Regions from separate parts of the Janthinobacterium kumbetense genome, predicted to be linked through region 3. Evidence: predicted binding sites of a transcription regulator. Region 3 holds the regulator's gene; each other region holds the start of a gene.

Region 1 (5,303 bases), on a different contig from region 3:
ATTCGGGCGTCGCCACGCGTCCGATCAAGGACTTGCAAGCGTACGCGGACAGCCTGCAGCAATTCGTCTACCGCAGCGGCACCTTCATGAAGCCGCTGTTCCTGATGGCCAAATCCACGCCGGCCGAACTCAAACGCATCGTCTACGCCGAAGGCGAAGAAGAGCGCGTGCTGCGCGCCGTGCAAGTGGTGGTCGATGAAAAACTGGCGCGTCCCATCCTGGTCGGCCGTCCACCGGTGCTCGAAGCGCGCATCCAGAAGTTCGGCCTGCGCCTCAAGCAAGGCGTCGACTTCGACGTCATCAACCCGGACTTCGACGAGCGCTATCGCGATTACTGGAATACGTACTACGCCATGACGAGCCGCAAAGGCGTCACCGAGGAATACGCTAAACTGGAAATGCGCCGCCGTCACACCCTGATCGGTTCGATGATGATCCACAAGGGCGACGCCGACGGCATGATCTGCGGCACCTTCGGCACCACCCAGCTGCACCTGAAATACATCGACCAGGTGCTGGGCAAGCGCGCCGGCAGCAATGTCTACGCCGCCATGAACGTGCTGATCATGCCGGAACGCCAGCTGGTGATGGTCGACACGCACGTCAATGAAAATCCGGACGCCGACCAGTTGGCCGAGATCACCATCATGGCCGCCGAAGAGATGACCCGTTTCGGCCTGTCGCCGCGCGCAGCCCTGCTGTCGCACTCGAACTTCGGTTCCAGCGACAGCGCTTCGGCGCAAAAGATGCGCGCCGCGCTGGCCATCATCAAGGAACGCGCGCCGGACCTGGAAATCGACGGCGAAATGCACGGCGATACGGCCCTCGACAGCAAGCTGCGCCAGAAAATCATGCCGAATTCGGCACTGAAGAACGACGCCAACCTGCTGGTCATGCCGAACATCGAATCGGCCAACATCGCCTACAACCTGGTGAAGACGGCGGCCGGCAACGGCATCGCCGTCGGTCCGATCCTGCTCGGTTGCGCCAAGCCCGTGCACATCCTGACGCCATCGGCCACCGTGCGCCGCATCGTCAACATGACGGCCCTGTGCGTCGTCGACGCCGTGGCGCAGCGCAAAGCCTAAGGGTTTAGCTGCCGCCTGAAAGCCGCGCCATCCGCAAGGAGGCGCGGCTTTTTTTACATGGGCGGCACGGGCAGGGCCGCGGCGGGCGGATGGCGGCGCAGGTAGTAATGGCGGTACAGCATGATCTCGCCCCATACCAGCAGCAGCGCGGCCAGCGCGAACAGGCCCAGCGTGATCTTGAGCGAATTGAAATAGGCGCCGGCTTGCCGTTTGATGGCGTCGATGAAAATCATCGGCACTGACTTGTCGAGTTTGCTGAAGTCGGCATGGCGCGCCACGTCGGTGGTCAGGCGCACGGCCAGGTCGGTGCCCAGCGCGGCCAGCTCGCCCGTCGCCTGGCCACGGAAGTTGGCGCCCTTGAGCGCTTCGCCGAGCAGGCCGACCCTGGCGATCAGCTGTTCCTGCAGCACCTGGGTCAGCAGCACGCTGCCGCGGCGCAGAATGAATTCATTGATCCAGCGCGCCTTGCTGCGTTCCCAGTAGCTGCTGGACGTGGGCTGGTAATACATGCCTTGCACGAACGGTTCGAGCAGGCTGCGCACGCTGATGGGCTGGCCCGGGGCGATCAGCTTGACCTGCTGTTCCAGGTAGACGCGCAGCGCCGGCATCTGCGCCTCGACCACGGGCTGCAAGTCGCGCTCGAGGGCCTGGTTGACCACGCGGTGCACGCTGTGCACGGCGCCAAATCCGGCACCGAGGAGCGGCAGCGCGAGCAGGATCAGCACATAGCTGAGCTTGGCGGCCACATGCCAGGCGCGGGGACGGCGCACCAGCAGGCATTTTCTGGCCAGCTGGTAGCAGATGCCGAGCGCCAGCACGAAGCCGGCCGCGCTGCACAGCAGCATCCACGGCAGGGCGGTCCACAGCAGTTCGCCGCCGAACGGCACCAGGCTATTGCCCCAATTGAGGAGTTGTTGGTTCATGTACATTGCTTTGATATGGATAAACAGGCAAGTATACCCATTGTGCAACGACATGGAGCGCGCTTGGTGTCAGTGCGCCATCAGCACCGGCAAGGTCATCTGGCGCAGCACGGTTTCCGTCACGCCGCCCAGCAGGATTTCGCGGAAGCGCGCGTGGCCGTAGCCGCCCATCACCAGCAGGTCCGCATGCACTTCGGCGGCCATGGCCAGCAGCGCCGCGCCGATGTCGCCCGTGGCGACGGCCGGGCGCACTTCGACGGGCACGCCATGGCGGCTCAGGTAGGCGGCGATGTCGGCGCCCGGATGGCGCGCCGGCTGCGCGTGGCCGACCGGCGGGTGCAGCAGGGCCAGCACCACCAGGCGCGCCGCGCGCAAGAGGGGCAGGGCGTGGCCGATGGCGCGCGTCGCTTCCATGCTGCCATCCCAGGCCACCACGACCGTGTTGTACACCTGTGCGAACTGGCCGCTGCGCGGCACGATCAGCACGGGACGGGCCGCATTCAGCATCACGTAGGGCACCAGGTCGCTCATGGCACCGGGCAAGGCTTCGCTGTCGTCGTGCTGGCTCAGCACGGTCAGATCGCTGTAGCGGGCGCTGACGGCCATGCCGCCATCCTCGTCGTCTTCGATCAGGCGGCGCTCGAGCGAGGCGGCGCCGGCCTGGCGCGCCAGCGTCTCGAACTGGTCCAGCGCCTGTTCCGCTTGCCCGTGCAAGGCCGAAATCTGCGCCGCCACGGCGCCGCCGCGCATGCCGCGGTTGTTTTCCAGGGTAAAGCGCGACATGCCCGTCATGGCGGCGCCGATCAGGTGCGCCTGGTGCGCGTGCGCCAGCCGCGCCGCGATGGCGATGCGCTGCGGCGCATGGCGCGACAGGTCGGCGTGGACGAGGATGGATTTGTAAGCCATGTTGTCACTCGGTAGTCAGGATGGCAACAAGGCTAGAACGGCAACACGGGCAAGTCCAGCATTGCCGTGCTGGCCGGGGCTTTTCTTATGCTGGGCTTGATGTAAGTCAAAAAAAGAGAGGCCAGGGCCATCTGCAAGTGCGCAGCCAGGAAAGTGCAAGCTGTTTGATGTGCATCAAAATGCCTGCTCCGCCGCCAGCCATAATGGCATTGAACTCCTGGCCCCTCCAGTGGTCTGCATCGGCGCCGGCGCCATCTGTCCGGCACTTGCTTGTGTGACGCAACAACGCTGGCCGTGGCGGGAGTTCACTCTTCAAGCGGGCGCGAGGTGTTCCGCTTTCTCTGCCCAGCGCAGCCGGATGGCGTCGATGGCGGGCAGTTCCCCGACAAACAGGTCGACCAGCCGCGCATCGAAATGGCTGCCTTGTTGCGCTTGCAGATAGCCCACGGCGTCCGTCACCGACCACGCGCGCTTGTACGGGCGCACCGAGGTCAGCGCGTCGAACACGTCCGCCACGGCGACGATGCGCCCCGCCAGCGGGATCGCTTCGCCTGCCAAGCCGTTCGGGTAACCGCTGCCATCCCATTTTTCATGGTGCGACACGGCGATGGCGCGCGCCAGCGCCAGCATGCCGCCTTCCGCATGTTCGCCGATGATGTCGCCGCCGATGCGCGCGTGCGTCTGCATGATGCTCCATTCGTCCGCGTCGAGCTTGCCCGGCTTTTGCAGGATGCGGTCGGGGATGCCGATCTTGCCCACGTCGTGCATGGGCGCCGCGTGCAGCAGGTCGTCCGCGGCGGCCTCGTCCATGCCGGCGGCCACGCCCAGCAGGCGTGCGTAATGGCTCATGCGGATCACGTGCAAGCCTGTTTCATTGTCCTTGTATTCGGCCGCCAGGCCCAGGCGCTGGACGATCTGCAGCCGCGTTTCCTTCAATTCATCGATGCGCACCAGCGACAGGTGCGTGCGCACGCGGGCGCGCACGATGGCGGGGCTGAGCGGCTTGGTGATGTAATCGACGGCACCCGCCTCAAAACCGCTCAGTTCGTCGCGCATGTCGTTCAGGGCCGTGACGAAAATGACGGGGATGGCGGCCGTCAGCGGCGCGGCCTTCAGCTGGCGGCAGGCGTCGTGGCCGCTCATGCCGGGCATCATCACGTCGAGCAGGATCAGGGCCGGGCGCTCCTGCTGCGCCAGTGCCAGCGCCCGCGCGCCATCCTTGGCGAACAGCAGCGCATAGTCGTTCTGCAAGATCTGGCGCAGCAATTGCAAATTGGCCGCCTCATCGTCGACGATGAGAATCACGGGCCTGGCTGGTGCATTCATGGGGACTCCGGGGCGTAGGTGTGCAGCAAGTCGTGCAGCAGCGACTGTGCCTGGGGGAAATCAAAGTCGTCGATGGCATGCAGCAGCGGCGCCAGCTCGTCCGCTTGCGCGCCCATGGCGTGCTGCAACTGTGCTTGCGCCGCGTCATCGAGTTCGCCACGCCGCAAGGCGCTTAACAGGGCATTGGCCGCTTGCCGGACGGCGGGCGCGTCGATGGCCGCCGCCGTTGCCGCCGGCAAGACAGGCGGCGCCAGCCGGGCGATGGCGGCCGTTGCCGCCGGCCATTGCGTCAGCAGGGCGCCCAGGATTTCGTCGAGCTGCTGCGCCGTGGCGGGAACGGCACCGGGACCGGCGCAGCATTGCTCCAGCGCCGCCAGGCTGGCGGCCAGTTGCTCCAGTCCCAGGTTGGCGGCCACGCCGCGCAGTTGGTGGCTGTGCGACAAGAGCGCCGCGTGGTCGCGCGCCTCGATGGCGACCAGCAGGGCGGGCGGCAGGCGCGGATGCTCGCGTCCGAAACGGGCCAGCGCCGCGCGGTAGGCGCTGTCGTTGCCGGCCCAGCGCTGCAGGGCGCCCGCATGGTGCAGCACCCGTCCGCCAGCGGGGGGCGGCGCGTGGCTATCGTCGGCCGGGTCCGCCGCCAGGCCCAGCACGCGCGCGATTTCCAGCGCCAGCGCCTGCCATTCGACGGGCTTGGTGGCGAAACCGTCCATGCCGGCCGCCCGCGCCGCCTTGCGGTGCGCTTCGAGCACGCTGGCCGTCATGGCGATCACGGGCACGCGCGGGCGTCCGTCGCGCAGGGCGGCGGCACGGATGGCTTGCGTAGCGGCCAGGCCATCCATGTGCGGCATTTGCAAGTCCAGCAGCAGCACGTCGAAGTCATCCTGCTGCGCCAGCTGCAAGGCTTGCGCGCCATCGCCGGCCGTGACCACCGTGTGGCCACGCTTGCCCAGCAGTAAGCTCAGCAGTTCCAGGTTTTGCGGCACGTCGTCGGCGGCCAGCACGCGCAGGGGCGGCAGGCGCACGCTGCGCCGTTCGCTGGCGGGCAGCGCCGCCTGGCGCG
Region 2 (5,303 bases), on a different contig from region 3:
TGCAGCGCCGCCCACAGCTGCGCATCGCTGGCGGCGGGGTCGGCCAGGCGCAGGTTGTCGCGCAAGCTGTCCTGGAACAATTCCGTCTTCTGCGTGAACAGGCAGGCGCGCGGCGCGCTCACCTTGCCCGACAATGGCACCAGCTCGCGCGCGGCCAGGGCCAGCAAGGTGGACTTGCCCGCGCCGCTGGGGCCGATCAAGGCCACGCGCTCGCCGGCGGCGATGTGCAGCGATACGTCATGCAGGATGGCCACATGGCTGCCCGCATGCGCGGCGCTGACGCGTTCCAGGCGCAAGCCCGGTGCGGCATCCAGGGGCAGCGTGGCGACATCCTGCTGCTCCAGGCGCGGCGCCAGGCGGCGCATCGCCAGCAGCATGCGCCCCGCTTCCAGCGCGCCGCGGCGCAATCCCGCAAACGGTTCCACGGCCGTCAGGGCGATCAGCAGGGCCAGCGCCGCGGCCGGCACGCTCAGCGCCTGCTGCTGCACCAGCGCGGCGACGGCCAGCAGCACCCCGGCCAGGGTCGCGCTGCCGGCCACGCCATATGCGGCGCCCGCCGCCGTTTCCAGGCGCAGCAGGGCGAAATCGGCTTGCGCCAGCGAGCGGTCGATCCGCGCCAGCGCCGCGCACTGGGCGTCGATGCGGCCCGCCATCACCAGGTCCGTCTGGCCGGCCACCAGGTCGATGGCGCCGGAACGCAGTTTTTCGATGGCGCGCGAGCGCAGGATGGCCGGGCGGCGGGCGCGGCGCGCCACGCTCCAGCTGATGCCGCCGCCGGCGGCCAGCAGCCACGCGGCCAGTCCCAGGCCCAGCTGCCACTGCATCACGCCCAGCGCCACGCCCGCCAGCAAGGCCGCGCACAGGGCCGTGAAGGCGGGCACCAGCAGGCGCAGGTACAGCGATTCGAGCGCATCGATATCGGCCGTCAGGCGGAACAGCAGCTTGGCAGGCTGGCGCAGCAGCCGGCTGGCCGCTTCCGGGCGCGACCAGCCGCGAAACAGTTGCACGCGGATGCTGGCCAGCGCGGCGAACGTGGCGTCGTGCGTGACGAGGCGCTCCGCATAGCGCGAACCCGTGCGGCCGATGGCCAGCAGGCGGATGCCGGCCGACGGGCCGAACACGTCGAACAGGATGGCCGTCGAGGCGTGCAGGCCGGCAATCGAGGTGGCCGTGATGAACCAGCCGGACAAGCCCAATAAGGCCATGCCGGACACCGCCGTCAGGGCCGCCAGCAAGGCGCCCCCGATCAGCTTGCCTGGTTGGGCCAGCAGCAATTGCCGCAGGACGGGATTCGAGATCAATGTGGTGTTCATGCGCGCAACTCCTGTGCCTGCGCCCGGGCATCGACCTGCACCGTGCGCTGCAGGCGCCCGGCCAGCACGGGGTCGTGCGTGGCGACGATCATCGTCTTGCCTTTCGCCAATTCCAGCAAGGTGTCCGTCACGCGCTCCGCCGTTTCGCTGTCCAGGTGGGCCGTCGGTTCATCGACCAGCAGCAAGTCCGCGTGCGGATGCAGGGCCACGCGGGCCAAGGCCAGGCGCACGGCTTCGCCGCCGGACAAGCCCTGCCCGCCATCGCTGAGCATGACGGCCGGCTGCGCCTGCGCCACGGCAGCCAGGTCGGCCAGGTGCAGCGCCTGCGTCACTTGCGCGGCATGCGCGCCCACGCGGCCCAGGGTCACGTTCTGGCTGACGGAGGCGGCAAACACGTGGGGACGCTGGCCCATCCACGCCATGCGTTGGCGCAAGGTATTCACGGTGCCGTCGTTCAGGCGCACGCCGCCGATGCGGATCTCGCCGCCGCTGGCGGGCAGCAAGCCGGCCAGCAAGGACAGCAAGGTGGTCTTGCCGGCGCCGCTGGCGCCCAGCAGGGCGACATGTTCGCCGGCGCGCACGGTCAGGTCGAAGCCGTCGAAGACGGGCGCCTCGCCGGGATGGGCAAAGCGCAGTTGATGGATTTCGATAGCGGGCGGCGGCGCCACGGCCATGGCGGCGGCGGAGACGGCAGCGGCTGCCACGCCGGCGCCGGGCAGGGGCACGCCCTCCCCCGCCAGGTCGTGCAGGCCGGCCAGGCCCGCTTCGCCGGCCGCCTTGTCATGCCAGACGGCGGCCAGTTCGCGCAAGGGTTCGAAAAACGCGGGCGCCAGCAGCAGGATGAACAAGCCCTGCCCCAGGCTCAGTTCGCGGCCCCAGGTGCCGAAATTGATGCTGCCCAGCAAGGAGAAACCGATAAACGCGGCCACCATGGCGACACCGAGCGCGGAAAACAGTTCCAGCACGGCGGACGACAGGAAGGCGATACGCAGCACCACCATCGTGCGCCGGCGCACGGATTGCGACGAGGCATCCAGGCGTTCGGCCGTGGCATCGACGGCGTCGAGCGCGCGCAGGGTAGCCAGGCCGCGCAGGCGGTCCAGCAGAAACGCGTTCATGCTGCCCATTTCCACCATCTGCGCGCGGCTGGCCGCTTGCGCGCCCATGCCCACGAGGGCCATGAAGACGGGAATCAGGGGCGCGGCGATGAGCAGGATCAGGGCGGCGATCCACGACAGGGGCGTCACCACGGCGAGGATCACGAGCGGCACGAGCATGACTTTCCAGCGCGCGGGCTTGTAGCGCACCAGGTAGGGCACGATGGCTTCGGCCTGTTCGGCGATGACGCTGGCCGCCTGCCCCGACTGGGCGCGCTGGCGGTCCAGCGGCGAACGGTGCGCCAGCGCTTGCGCCACTTGCGCGCGCAAGGTGGACAGGTGGTCGCGCGCCGCCGCATACATGCGCCGCGCGCCCCACGCTTCGCCGCCGGCGCGCAGCACGCCCAGCAGCAGCACGCCGGCGGCCGGCAACAGGGCCGCGCGCCACGGTGCGCCGGCCAGCATGGCTTGCACGGCCCAGGCCAGCAAGGCCGCTTGTGGCAGCCACAGCAAGGCGGCGCCGCCCTGCGCCAGGCTGGCGGCACGGGGAAGGATAAAGCGGGGCAAGGACAGCGGCGTGGTAGGCATATCTATACTTTTTGAGTTTTCAGAATTTTCTGTAAATTCGATATTTTGTATAATACTGCGAAACATGACATATATCAATTGACCCTGCGGGTGTGGCGTGAAAAAATTCAGATAATTATGAAAACTCAACATATCCAAATGACGCCGCTGATCCTGACCTTCGTCAGCCATTTCGGCGAGATGGGCAGCCGCTGGGGCTTTAACCGGACAGTGGGGCAAGTGTACGCCTTGTTGTTTGTCGCAGAGCATCCTTTACACGCGGATGAAATCGCGGAACACCTGAGTTTTTCACGCTCGAACGTGAGCATCGGCTTGAAGGAATTGCAGGGCTGGGGCTTGATCCGCCAGTCGCGCATCCCCGGCGACCGGCGCGAGTATTTTTCCTCGCTGGGCGATGTGTGGCAAATCTTCCGCGTGGTGGCCGCCGAGCGCCGCCGCCGCGAGGTGGCGCCCACCTTGACGGTGCTGCGCGAATCGCTGCTGGCGCCGGCCACGGAACCCGTCGACCAGTATGCGCAGGAGCGCATGCGCGAAATGTATGAACTGGTCGACCTGGCCAACACCTGGTTCGACGACTTGCAGCGCCTGTCGCCCGAATCGATGGCGCAGCTGATGAAAATGGGCGCCAAAGTACAAAAATTGCTCAACGCCAAGGATCGCCTGTTCGGCGTCAGCAATAACAGCGACTGAAACCCGCCTCCCCTCCCCCTAATCAAGGCATTGCTAGCACAAGCTGGCATGCCTTGTCACGCCATTTCCGCTCGCCGTGCAGGCATTCGCCAGCACAGCCATACATAGCCGTATGCGATGTTGTCAAGCATGCCAATAGCATTATTTAAATTGTATTAATTTACATCAAGACTAAGCTTGCATATGCGTACTCACGCAAAGGCGACCGGGCGACAAGTCGACCTCCCTGACCGGATGGCGCGCACCCTGAAGCAGTGAAATGTCTGCAATAAAATAAAAGGGGATTTTCATGAAAAGCATAACAAGCATTGCCATACGGGCATCCATGCTGGCCGCCCTGACGGCCTGCATGGGTGTGGCACAGGCTGCCACATGGGTCGATGTGGGACCGGCCAGCGGTTTCAGCATCGAAGGCAGCACCGTCACTTACTCGCCGTCACCTGCCCTCATGGTGAAATACTATGACGACAATCTCGTGCCGCAGAGTCCCACCGACATCCAGGGCTATATCAACGGCGTTTTCGGCACCAGCCTGGGTGCGGCCGTCTCGTTTTGCGACAATGCCACCTCAGGCTGCACCGCGGGCACCACGGCAGGCGCCAGCGGCGGGGTGAATTCCTTCACGAGTGCGGCGGACTATGATTACCTGGCCATCCATTTCGGCCAGGGCGAACTGGTCTTCCACTGGGCAGCGCCCGTCGCAGCCGGCACGACCTTCACGGTGGAAGGCTTGCCCAAGGACCTGAGCAATTACCGCGCCTACGTTTCCGCCATCCCTGAACCGGAAACCTATGCCATGCTGCTCGCCGGCCTGGGCCTGCTCGGCGTCCTGGCGCGCCGCCGCCAGGCAAAATAAGAGCATCGGGCAAGACCCGCAACACGGCGCCGGCGCACCCATGTTTACAGCGCGCTTGCGCCGCGCCGCTCACTCTTTACACCGTCTTTATGCCCCTCCCGCTATGCTGACCGGCATCTTCAGTCATCGTTGCGAGGGAGCCCACATGCATGAATCCCCATTCCAGCCGCGCGCGCGCCATGCGCTGCGCCAGCACTTGCCCGTGCGCGAACGGCTGCGCCTGGCACGCCTGGCCAGCAAGAAAGTGCTGTCGCTGTGTTCCGCGCTGCTGTGCGCGGCGCCGCTGCTGTATTTGCTGAGCTTAGTGCTGGGCGCGCAGCCCTGAACAGCTGCGCGAAAACCGGATGTGGGGGAAAGATGGGGTGCGTAGCGTTGCGGCAGCTTGGCGCCGCATGATCGTGGCCAGTATGAAACTGGTCCGCCCAGAGGGAATCGAACCCCCATTCACGGTTTAGAAGACCGTTGTCCTATCCGTTGAACGATGGGCGGAGAGGTGCAGTATTTTAATCCATGCGCGCCAGCAATGAAATGCCAGCGCGGAATAGAAAACGGGCTGTCATTTCTGACAGCCCGCTTATGACTTTGGTCGGAGTACAAGGATTCGAACCTTGGACCCCCTGGTCCCAAACCAGGTGCGCTACCGGGCTGCGCCACACTCCGAAGACAAGATAATAACGCCCCCACCCAATTTCGTCAATTGCCATAGACGAATTAGATGGAAATAACTATCGGCGCCTGCCTTTACACAGCCACTTTATC
Region 3 (5,303 bases):
AGTTCGCCGATCTCGTCGCGCTGCTGCACCGGCACGGGCGTGAAGCGGCTGCCGCTGGTGCGCAGGGCTTGCAGGGTGTCGCGCAGGCGCACCAGCGGCGACAGCAGGCGCACGGTGACCCAGCCCAGCACAAAGGCGGCCAGCAGCGAGGCGAGGATGCTCCACAGCACCAATCGGTACAGCACGCCATCGAACGGTTCGAAGGCATCCTCGACGGGGAGCGAGGCGGCCAGCAGCCAGTTCACGGATTTCAGGCGCTTGAAGCTGTTGACGGCCGTGATGCCGCGGCTGTTGGTGCTGACCATGCTGCCTTCGCCATCTTCCTTCAGCAGCTGGGTCGTCGTCAGGTTGGCGTTCGGCTTGCGCGGTTGCAGCAAGCGGCTGGTATCGGGGTGCAGCACGTAGCGCGGCACGGCGCCGCGCGTGAGGATGAAGTAATAGCCGTTCTTGCCGATCTTTTCCGAGCGCAGGCGGCCCAGCAGGTTGTCCTTGTACAGGCGCAGCACGCCGATCACCACGCCGGCCACCTGGCCATCGGCGGCCAGCACGGGCGCCACCATCTGCACGATGGGCATGCCGCTCGACTTGCCCAGCATCGGTTCGGTGATCATGGGCTGGCGCGTGCGCAGGACGGTCTGGAAATACTCGCGCTCGGCGACGTTGATGCCGGCGCGCCCCGCCACTTCCGGCATGTCGGCCACGACGGCGCCATGCGCGTCGAGCACCAGCACGTCATCGAACAGCACCAGCATCGAGCGGCGCGAATAGTATTCGCGCAATTGGGCGGGCCGGGCGATCAATTCCGGCGGCTGCTGTCGGGCCGTCAGGGTGACGATCTGCAGCAGCATGCCCAGCTTGTCGTCGAGTTCGGCGGCGGTGCGGGTGATCAGGGACGATTGCTGGCTCAGCAGTACTCGGGTGAAGTCGTCGCGCATGTGCTGCACCTGGATCATGGTGACCAGCGCGATCATGGCGATCGAGGTCAGGCTGGTGGCCAGCGCGACTTTTGCTTTAATGCCGAGAGGCTTCATGATTTCCTTTTCAGTACCGGGCGGCACAGGCGGCAGATAATGCTGTCAGGAATTTTCCTATCAATGCCCCAGCTTGGCAAGCGCCGCCGCGCAAATTGCCCGCCCCGTACGGGCTTTTGACGATGTTGCCATATAATTAAAGGCTGGACGTCGTTTATTCGCCGAATTTACGGTGAAATTGGCATACGGCAACCCTGTATGCGGCTGTATGCAGTAAACTTGTTGTTGCATTTTCTAAAAGGTACCGACATGACTGAAGCGCTACTCACTCCAACCTTGCCCACCGTGAACGTGGAGGCGTTGCGTGCGCGATGCTCGACCTGCAGCATGCATCAATTGTGCCTGCCGATGGGCCTCGATGTGGGCGACATGGACAGGCTGGATCAGATCATCGGCCGCCGCCGCAAGATTGTGCGCGGCGCCTCGCTGTTCCGCATCGGCGACTCGTTCCAGAACCTGTATGCGATCCGCCTGGGGCATTTCAAGACGTACCAGATCAATCCGGGCGGCGAAGAGCAGGTGACGGGCTTCCAGATGGCGGGCGAACTGCTGGGCATGGACGCCATCAGCGCCGACCGCCACCACTGTAATGCGGTGGCGCTGGAAGACAGCGAAGTGTGTGAAATCCCGTTTTCCAGCCTGGAACAATTGCTGGGCAATATGCCGACCCTGCTGCGCCATTTCCACCGCATGATGAGCCAGGAAATCACGCGCGAGCAAAGCGTCATGCTGTTGCTGGGCAATATGCAGGCGACGCAGCGCTTTGCCGCCTTCATCGTCAACCTGGCGTCGCGCTATGAAGCGCGCGGCTATTCGGGCAGCAATTTCCAGCTGCGCATGTCGCGCGAGGAAATCGGCAACTACCTGGGCCTGACCATCGAGAGCGTCAGCCGCCTGCTGTCGAAGTTCAAGAAGGAAGGCTGGCTGCGCGTCTCGAACCGGGAAATTGAAATCCTGCAGCCGGCCAAGTTAAAAGCCATTACGGCCGGCACGGACGTCTGCAAGTAAGACTTACAGTTCCTCGTCCGCATGCAGCGCGATGCTGCGCTGCAGGGGCCAGGTCCAGATGCCGGACAGGCGCCACTCGCGTTTGTCGTTTTCCACCAGCACTTGCCAGCGGCTGCGCTCGAGCATCGGCAGCGCCACGGAAAAATTGCCGGCTGCGTCGGGCTGCACCAGCACCTTGATATCCTTTTCCGGCAGGGTCGCATGCGCCAGGTGCAGCTGCAAAGGCGCCTGATAGGCCTTGCCGAAGCTGTGCACGGAACCGGTCAGGCGTGCTTGCGCCACGTCATACGACAGGCGCGTATCCATCGCCAGGTCGCTGGCGATCGTGTCGCGCTTCAAATCCTGGTTGATCGCCTTGCCCTGCTTGTAATAATCGCCCACCACCAGCGCATCGGGCTGCGTAAACGCGATATAGCCCATGAAGCTGCCGACGACCACGGACAGGCCGGGGCCGATCATCAGCAGCCATGGCCAGCGATGCTTGTACCACGGTGCAACGGGTGCTTGCAGTTTCAGACTGTCGGACATGGTATTTCTCCTGTGTAAACGGCCAATCCCCGTGCGGGGACCGGCCTTCCTGCAACTTCGTGGCGGCGGCGAGGGCACCCGGTCCCCGTCCGCCTTTCCTTGTTAACGTGGCACGATGAATACCGCGCTTTCACGCACATGCAGCGATGGGTCGTCCAGCGATTGCAATTCGATCGCAATCTTGTTCGAGCCCTTCTCTCCCACGCCGTGCGGCACGCGCAGGCGGATCGGCCAACCCAGCGTTTCCGTCGGCTGCAAGGTCACTTCTTCGCGCGTCAGCAAGGTCAGGCCCGGCAAGCCGGAAGCGCTGATTTTGAAATGCTGGCTTTGCTCCGACGTGTTCATGATCTGCAGGCGGTAGACGTTTTCGATCATGCCGTCTTCCACTTCGCGTCCCATGGAACCGCGGTCGCGGATCACGTCCATTTTTAGGGGCGTGCGCAGGGCCAGCGAAGTACACACGGCGATGATGATCAGGGCCAGGATGGAAGTGTAGATCAAGACGCGCGGGCGCATGGCGCGCTGGCGTATCTGCTTCGAATTGAAGTTGTTTTCCATCGCATGGTCGGTACTGTAGCGTACCAGTCCCCGTGGCCGGTCGACCTTGTCCATCACGCTGTTGCAGGCATCGACGCAAGCGGCGCAACCGATGCATTCATACTGCAGGCCGTTACGGATATCGATGCCGGTCGGACACACCTGCACGCACAGGGTACAGTCGATGCAATCGCCCAGCTTGTCGTTGTTGCCGGCCTTCTTGCTCATGGCGCCACGTGGTTCACCGCGCTTGGCATCGTAGGTGATGATCAGGGTGTCCTGGTCGAACATGGCGCTCTGGAAGCGCGCGTAGGGGCACATGTATTTGCACACCTGCTCGCGCAGCCAGCCCGCGTTGCCGTAGGTTGCCAGACTGTAGAACAAGACCCAGAACCATTCCCAGGGACCGAAGTTCAGCGTGGTCACCGACTGCGCCAGTTCCTTGATCGGCGTGAAGTAGCCGACAAAGGTAAAGCCCGTCCACAGGGCGATGGCGCCCCATACCAGGTGCTTAGCCGTCTTCTTGAACGCCTTGCGCACGGAGGGGCCCTGCTTGTCGAGGGCCATGCGCGCGCTGCGCGTACCCTCGATGCGGCGTTCGACCCACAGGAAAATTTCCGTGTATACCGTTTGCGGGCAAGAGAACCCGCACCACACCCGCCCGGCAATGGCCGTGACGAGGAACAACAAATACGCACAGATGATCAGCAGGGCCGCCAGATAGATGAAATCCTGGGGCCACAGCACGACGCCGAAAATGTAGAACTTGCGCGTGGTCAAATCGAACAGCAGGGCTTGCCTGCCATTCCAGGTCAACCACGGCAAGCCGTAGAACGCGAGCTGGGTAAGCCATACGCATACCCATCGCCAGGTAGCGTAGCGTCCTTTGGCCTCGCGAGGGTAGATTTGCTCGCGGGCCGCATACATCTTGATGACTTGAGGTTCCATTTTTACTTTGCGGGTGCCTGCGGATTCGACAGGCTCCAGACATACGCCGACAGCACGTGTACCTTGGATTCGCCGAGGAAATCGCTGAAGGCCGGCATGGTGTTGCTGCGTCCCTTGCGTACGGTTTCCATGATGGTGTCGGCGCTGCCGCCGTACAGCCAGGTCTTGTCCGTCAGGTTTGGCGCGCCCAGCATCTGGTTACCCTTGGCATCGGCGCCATGACAGGCCATGCAGGCGCCGAACTTGGCCTTGCCCAGCACCGACTTGACGGGATCCGAGGTCGAGCCGGACAGGCTCAGCACATAATGGGCCACGTTCTCGACATCCTTTTCGGACCCTAGGGCGGCGCCCATCGGTGGCATTTGCCCATTGCGGCCGTGCATGATGGTGGTCTTGATGATGTCGGGTTCGCCGCCATACAGCCAGTCCTTGTCGGTCAGGTTGGGGAAGCCCTTGTTGCCGCGCGCATCCGAACCGTGGCATTGCGCGCAGTAGGTCAGGAACAGGCGCTGGCCGATGGCTTGCGCCTGCGGATCGGCGGCCACCGTCTTCAAGTCCTGGCTCAGGTACTTGTTGAACAAGGGACCGTAGTCGGCTTCCGCCTTCTTCAGCTCTTCCTCGTACTGGCCCGTCGATTTCCAGCCCAGGCTGCCGGCATAGTTGCCCAGGCCCGGATACAGGAACAGGTACGCCAGCGAGAAGACGATGGTGATGTAGAACAACCACATCCACCAGCGCGGCATCGGCGTATTGAGTTCCTTCAAGTCCTCGTCCCAGACGTGGCCCGTGGTGCCGTCGGCGGGGGCGCCGGCCGGCACTTTCACTTTCGACTGCGAGTACAGCAGCACGCCGCAGCCGATGATGCCCAGCAGGGACAGCACGATCACATAGATATTCCAGAAGCCGTTGGTAAAGTCAGCCATGGTTATGCTCCTTCGCCAGGGTCGTCTCGGCCTCGGCCGGATAGTCGAGCGCGTCGTCGGCGAACGGCAGACGTGCCGCCGCGTCGAAGTCGCTGTTGCTGCGGCTGAACGTCCACCACAGGATGCCCACGAACGTCGTAAAGGAAACCACCGTCATGACGCTGCTGGCGCTGTCAAACAGGTTTTCGATTGCCATGCTAATTCCTTGTTTTGATTAATGTACCGAGGCCTTGCAGATAGGCGACCAGGGCGTCTTCTTCCGTCTTGTCCTGCAGCTGCGCGGGGCCGGCGGCGATCTCTGCATCGCTGTACGGCTGGCCCAGGCGTT
Region 4 (5,303 bases), on a different contig from region 3:
ACGGCAGCCTGGTTGGCGGCCTGCACGGATTCGCCGGCCACTTCCAGCAAGGCGTCGAGCTTGACGGCGTCGACGCGGATGCTGTCTTCCTTGACGGGCGCGGCATGGCGCACTTCCGGGCGCTCTTCGCGGCGTTCGGCGCCATCCCAGGCCTTGGCGGCCGGTTTGGCGGCGGCAGCAGCGGCAGGCGCGGCGGCCACGACGGCAGGCGCAGCGGCGACGGCAGACACCGGTGCGGCAGCCACGCGGCTGGCCTCGGGCACGACGGCGTTATACATGCCTTCCCAGTCCAGGCCATCGGCGCTGGCAGTGGCCACGACAGCGGCAGGCGCGGCCGCAAGCACTTCAGCGACCTCGGCAACAGGCGCGGCCGCTTCCGCCGCCACGGCGGCGGCAGGCGCAGGCGCGTCCATGCCCTTGCCTTCGATGGCGTTCGTCAGGATGTGTTCCAGCTCTTCCGGCATGGCCGGCAAGCTTTCCGGCGCGGCGCCATTTGCCAGCTCCGTCAGCTGGTCGGCCACGAAACCGGACGCTTGCAGCGCCGCCTCGATGGCGATCGGCGTCACGGGCGCGGCGCCCGTGCGCAAGGCGTCGAACAGGTTTTCCGTCAGGTGGCAGGCCGCCACCAGCGCAGGCAGGCCCATGAAACCGGCGCCACCCTTGATGGTGTGGAAGGAACGAAACACGGCATTCAGTGTTTCCTTGTTGTCAGGATCACGCTCGAGGCGCAATAAGTGCTCTTCAACATTAACCGCAAGATCCATCGCCTCAACGACGAAATCCTTGAGCATATCGTCCATTAGAATCCCAAATCCGCAAGAAGGTCGTCTACATTATCCTGGTCCAGCGCCACCGACGGCACGGACGGGCCCTGCATCAGCGGCACCGGCTTTTGCGCCAGTTTTTCGCGCACCTCGGCCGGCGCGTTGTCGCGCAGCAGCTGAGCCAGCTCGTTTTCCACCGTCTTGGTGATGTTGACCACTTTTTTGATCAACTGGCCCGTGATGTCCTGGAAGTCCTGGGCCATCATGATTTCCAGCAAGCGTGCTTTCTCCGCTTCCGTCGCTTCGGCAACGGCTTGCGCGAACTGGCGCGAATCGCCGGCCAGGGCCTTGAATTCTTCCAGGCTCAGCTTGCCGTCGAACAGCGCCGTCCAGCGGCCGTCCATGTCCTTGGCTTTCTTCGACAGCACGTCCTGCGCCGGCATGCCTTCATCGAGCGTGTTCAAGACCTTGTTGGCAGCCTGTTCCGTCAGGGTGGCGACATATTCCAGGCGGTCCTGGGCGTCGACGATCTGCGACGACGCTTCCGTCAACGCCTTGTCGTAGCCCAGTTCGCGCAGCGAATCGTGCAGCAGGCGCACGATGCCGCCCAGGCGCTCGAACATCGGCTTGTCGGACTGGTCGACCGGGTCGGCCGCTTCGCCAGGCGCGTCGGCGCCGGCCACGGGGGCCGCTTCCGCTGCGGCTGGCGCGGCAGCCACCGGCGCCGCTGCGGCTGCCGGTACGGCGGCGCTGGCCGACACGGAGTCGAACAGCGCGTCAAAATCGTCATCCGCGATCACGGCGGGAGCGGGCGCGGCGGCAGGTGCCGGCGTGGCTGCGGCCGCGCTTTGCGCGGATACTTCATCGAATAATGCATCGAAATCATCAGCGGCGTTGGTCATATCCCTGCTTCTCCATAATTTGTCAAAATTCCGCCTGAACTGTGCGTTTTACAGACTGATACCCACAATTTCTCGATTAAGATGATTTGAGGCAATACCGCTGCGATGGTGCGAGTGTAGCAGGGCGCCGCCCTGTTGGTAAATCTCAAAACGCGCTTCCTGGTGCAAAGCGGGTCCGCAAGAGCTTTTCCGCCAGGAAATAAGTGTTCCTGCTGTTGTATTTTGAAATACTACCATTGGCGTGCGTGCAAGACCACGCGCGACACAAGAAATCCTGCTCTCAAGCGCCTGCGCAACGGCGCCAGGCGGACCCTGCCGCAGCTAAACACGATCTTTCTGCCAATGTTGTCTATACTGAAGGTGCAGTAGTATTGATAATTATCAAGTCTTTACATGAATACAATGCTGCCGCCACGTCTACAATGAGAGGCGTTGCGCGCGCTGAGTCACTGCCAAAGGACCTGCCATGTATAAGAAAATTCTGATCGCCACGGACGGCTCCACCGTCTCCAACTTGACGGCCTGTGCCGGCGTTGCCTTTGCCGAACAAATGCACGCCGACATCCTTGCCGTGTATGTGGCGCCCGAGTACCAGTACCCGGTGTACATCGAAATCATTCCGCCGAGCTATCCCAGCGAAGAGGAATACCGCGTCGCCATGCGCAAGGCGGGCGCCGACCACTGGCAACCCGTGCTCGACGCGGCTGCCAAGCGGGGCTTGCAAGCGACGGGATTGACGGCCTTTTCCGACAGCCCCGCCCTGAAAATCGTGGAAGTGGCGCAATTGCAGCAATGCGACCTGATTTTCATGGGTTCGCATGGCCGCAGCGGCTGGGGTCAGCTGCTGCTGGGCAGCGTGACCAACAAGGTGCTGTCGCACTCGAAATTGCCCGTGTTGGTACATAGGCTGATCAAGGAACCCCCGACAAAATAAGGGGTCACATGGCCACGGGGGCCGTCGCACCGGCACAGCTCAAGAAAAGGCACAGTGCGGCCGCTTCGGTTAAAATGACAACGTTTCTCGTTTCTCAACATTTGATTGTCCGGTGACGGACAGAGCAGATTACACGCCACCAGATTGCCCGCCTATGATACGTATTGTGATTGCCGACGACCACACCATCATGCGTGAAGGATTGAAGCGCATCCTTGACGGCGCGCCGGATATCGACATCGTGGGTGAAGCCATCGACGGTTTTGAAGTACTCAACCATGTGCGCCAGGGCGGCTTCGACCTGTTGCTGCTCGACCTGTCGATGCCGGGCCGCAGCGGCGTCGACCTGATCCGGCAAATCCGCAGCGAGGCGCCCAAGCTGTCCATCCTGATCCTCACCATGCACGAGGAAGAGCAGTATGCGGTGCGCGCCATCCGCGCCGGCGCGCAAGGCTATCTGACCAAGGAAAGCGCGGGCACCCAGCTCGTGGGCGCCATCCACAAGGTGGCGTCGGGACGTCCCTACATCAGCGCCGAGGTGGCGGAGCAGCTCGTGCTCAACATCATGATGCCGAATGAAAGCTTGCTGCATAAACAGTTGTCGGACCGCGAATTCGAAGTCTTTTCCCTGCTGGTGGCAGGCAAGTCGATCACGGAAATTGCCAACAACCTGCATCTGAGCGTCAAGACGGTGAGCACGCACAAGACGCGCATCATGCAAAAGATGGGCATGAGTTCGCTGTCTGAAATGGTCCAGTATGCCGTGGCGCACCGCCTGCTCTCCCCCTTCAAGACCTAATACGGCGGCGCGCGCCCGCGCGTCGACTGTAGGAACAATCCTACTTCATCTACCACAGCTCCTACTGCCATATTCAGCCACTGCTGATATTAATTGCATACGCTTGTTGGCATACTGAAACCAGTAATCAAGTTGCTGGAAAGTTATTTCATCACACAGCAAGTCTTCAGCGAATTGAGCATTACCTGCCCGAACGCGCGCCGCCGGCCCACGCCTGCCCGCCGTCCCGTGCACCCCGTCATTCAACTCTGAACTACCTGTCACCAGGAGATGAACATGCTGTCCACGCAAATGCCCGACACCCGCGCCGCCTCACCATCGCTGGCCCCCTCCGCTCCGATGGAAGCGGGACGCCAGCGCCAGGGCCGGCTCTGGTCGAACCTGAAGGAGGTGTGCGACCTGCTGCATATCTCCAGCGCCTGCACCATCGCCGCCGACGAACTGCTGTTCCAGCACGTGCAATTCAAGACGGGCCAGCGCGTGCATACGATCGGCCAGCCGTTCGACACCCTGTACATCGTCAATTCGGGCTTCCTGAAAACCGTGCTCATCGATGAGTTCGGCAATGAGCAGGTGCTCAGCTTTCCCATGAAGGGCGACATGCTGGGCGTCGACGGCATCCACTCGCGCCACTATTCCTCGGAAGCGGTGGCCCTGTCCGACTGCGACCTGATCCTGCTGCCGTTCAAGAAACTCACGGCGCTGGGCCGTGTCCACCTGGAACTGGAAAATGTCATGTACGGCGTGATGAGCCGCGAACTGGTGCGCGAGCAAGCCATGATCGGCATGCTGGGCGCCCTCAGCGCCGAAGCCCGCGTGGCGCGCTTCCTCGTCTCGCTGGCCGACCGCTTTGCGCAGATGGGCTACTCGAGCAAGCTGTTCAACCTGCGCATGACGCGCCACGAAATCGGCAGCTACCTGGGCCTGACCCTGGAAACGGTCAGCCGCACCTTGTCCGCCTTCAATGAAATCGGCCTGATCACGGTTGACCAGCGCACCATCGGCATCAAGGATCCGGACGCCCTGAAAACCCTGCGCCGCCTGCCGCCGTCGCGTTCGCGCGCCAAGCAGCTGGCCGCCGCCAAGCTCAAGGCCGATACCACCGCGGCCGCCAGCGCCTCGGCGCAATTGCTGGCCACCATCTAGCTTCATCCCGATTTCCTCAAGCTTGGCACAGGCTTGACCCGGCCAAGGCGCACTGCCTTGCCGGGTCTTTTTTGCTGCCGCCCCCTTCCGCGCCGCGCCAGCGGCCGCCTTTGCGCAGCACTCGCTCCCACGCTGCCATCCCACCGTAAAAAAGCGCGGATTCCGCACAAATAAGCCTTGCTTTTCGGGCCACATTCAACAATAATGCAAATACGAATCATTCTCAACTGAGACAAAGAAAGCCCAACATGCAAAGCTCAAAACCAGCCTTGATCCAGGATGCCGCTACCGCCCACGTCCGTCCTCCCGTCAGCATGGCCCAGCCGGCGCGCCGCATCACCAGCGAAGCGCTGCTGCAGCAGGGCCGCGAAGTGGAGATTGAGCACAGCGGCAAGATCTATCGCCTGCGCGTCACCCAATTGAACAAGCTGATCCTGACTGCCTGAAGCAGCACGGCAGCCAGTCACCACACTCGCCAGCCAGTCGCGCCCCGTGCGCGCAGCCAGCCAAACCACCGCACAGGAGTGTTTGATGGCGAACGACCGACCTTCCCCGATGTTTCCTCCTCCGCAAGGCCAACAGCCTGAACTGCTGCTGTCGGCCGTGCTGCACCTGATGTCGCACTACCATGCGGGCAGTCCCTGCGAGAAACTGGCGGGTGTCATCGAACGCCATCTGCAAGTGCTGTCAAACTCGCCCGGCCTGGGTCCCGTGCTGCAAGCGACCTGCCAGCAACTGTCGCAGCAATGGGCTGCCCT

The links. The regulator FNR, encoded in region 3, switches genes on or off when oxygen is low (the NO sensors DNR and NnrR bind a similar motif). The targets are predictions, from matches to a motif close to TTGATNNNNATCAA.
Region 1: a site for FNR is predicted at 3,082-3,095, ahead of NCG91_RS14280 (universal stress protein). Genes of this name have one in related genera too.
Region 2: a site for FNR is predicted at 3,063-3,076, ahead of cydD (thiol reductant ABC exporter subunit CydD). Genes of this name have one in related genera too.
Region 4: a site for FNR is predicted at 2,038-2,051, ahead of NCG91_RS16295 (universal stress protein). Genes of this name have one in related genera too.

The regions. Positions count from the first base shown of each region.
Region 1 is NZ_JAMQGR010000004.1:138,465-143,767, forward strand. It holds gene NCG91_RS14270 (NADP-dependent malic enzyme) at 1-1,088, shown strand, start outside; gene NCG91_RS14275 (hypothetical protein) at 1,142-2,011, opposite strand; gene NCG91_RS14280 (universal stress protein) at 2,081-2,917, opposite strand; gene NCG91_RS14285 (response regulator) at 3,230-4,243, opposite strand; gene NCG91_RS14290 (MHYT domain-containing protein) at 4,240-5,303, opposite strand, start outside.
Region 2 is NZ_JAMQGR010000009.1:160,413-165,715, reverse strand. It holds gene NCG91_RS22230 (amino acid ABC transporter ATP-binding/permease protein) at 1-1,313, opposite strand, end outside; gene cydD (thiol reductant ABC exporter subunit CydD) at 1,310-2,998, opposite strand; gene NCG91_RS22220 (GbsR/MarR family transcriptional regulator) at 3,137-3,688, shown strand; gene NCG91_RS22215 (PEP-CTERM sorting domain-containing protein) at 3,978-4,544, shown strand; gene NCG91_RS22210 (hypothetical protein) at 4,690-4,869, shown strand; tRNA gene NCG91_RS22205 (tRNA-Arg) at 4,959-5,033, opposite strand; tRNA gene NCG91_RS22200 (tRNA-Pro) at 5,128-5,204, opposite strand; gene glmM (phosphoglucosamine mutase) at 5,286-5,303, opposite strand, start outside.
Region 3 is NZ_JAMQGR010000002.1:721,088-726,390, forward strand. It holds gene NCG91_RS10655 (response regulator) at 1-1,031, opposite strand, end outside; gene fnr (fumarate/nitrate reduction transcriptional regulator Fnr) at 1,281-2,039, shown strand; gene NCG91_RS10665 (FixH family protein) at 2,043-2,567, opposite strand; gene ccoG (cytochrome c oxidase accessory protein CcoG) at 2,670-4,052, opposite strand; gene ccoP (cytochrome-c oxidase, cbb3-type subunit III) at 4,055-4,975, opposite strand; gene NCG91_RS10680 (cbb3-type cytochrome oxidase subunit 3) at 4,968-5,171, opposite strand; gene ccoO (cytochrome-c oxidase, cbb3-type subunit II) at 5,173-5,303, opposite strand, start outside.
Region 4 is NZ_JAMQGR010000005.1:162,230-167,532, reverse strand. It holds gene NCG91_RS16305 (chemotaxis protein CheA) at 1-800, opposite strand, end outside; gene NCG91_RS16300 (protein phosphatase CheZ) at 800-1,666, opposite strand; gene NCG91_RS16295 (universal stress protein) at 2,133-2,600, shown strand; gene NCG91_RS16290 (response regulator) at 2,755-3,399, shown strand; gene NCG91_RS16285 (Crp/Fnr family transcriptional regulator) at 3,739-4,545, shown strand; gene hemP (hemin uptake protein HemP) at 4,794-4,991, shown strand; gene NCG91_RS16275 (hypothetical protein) at 5,077-5,303, shown strand, end outside.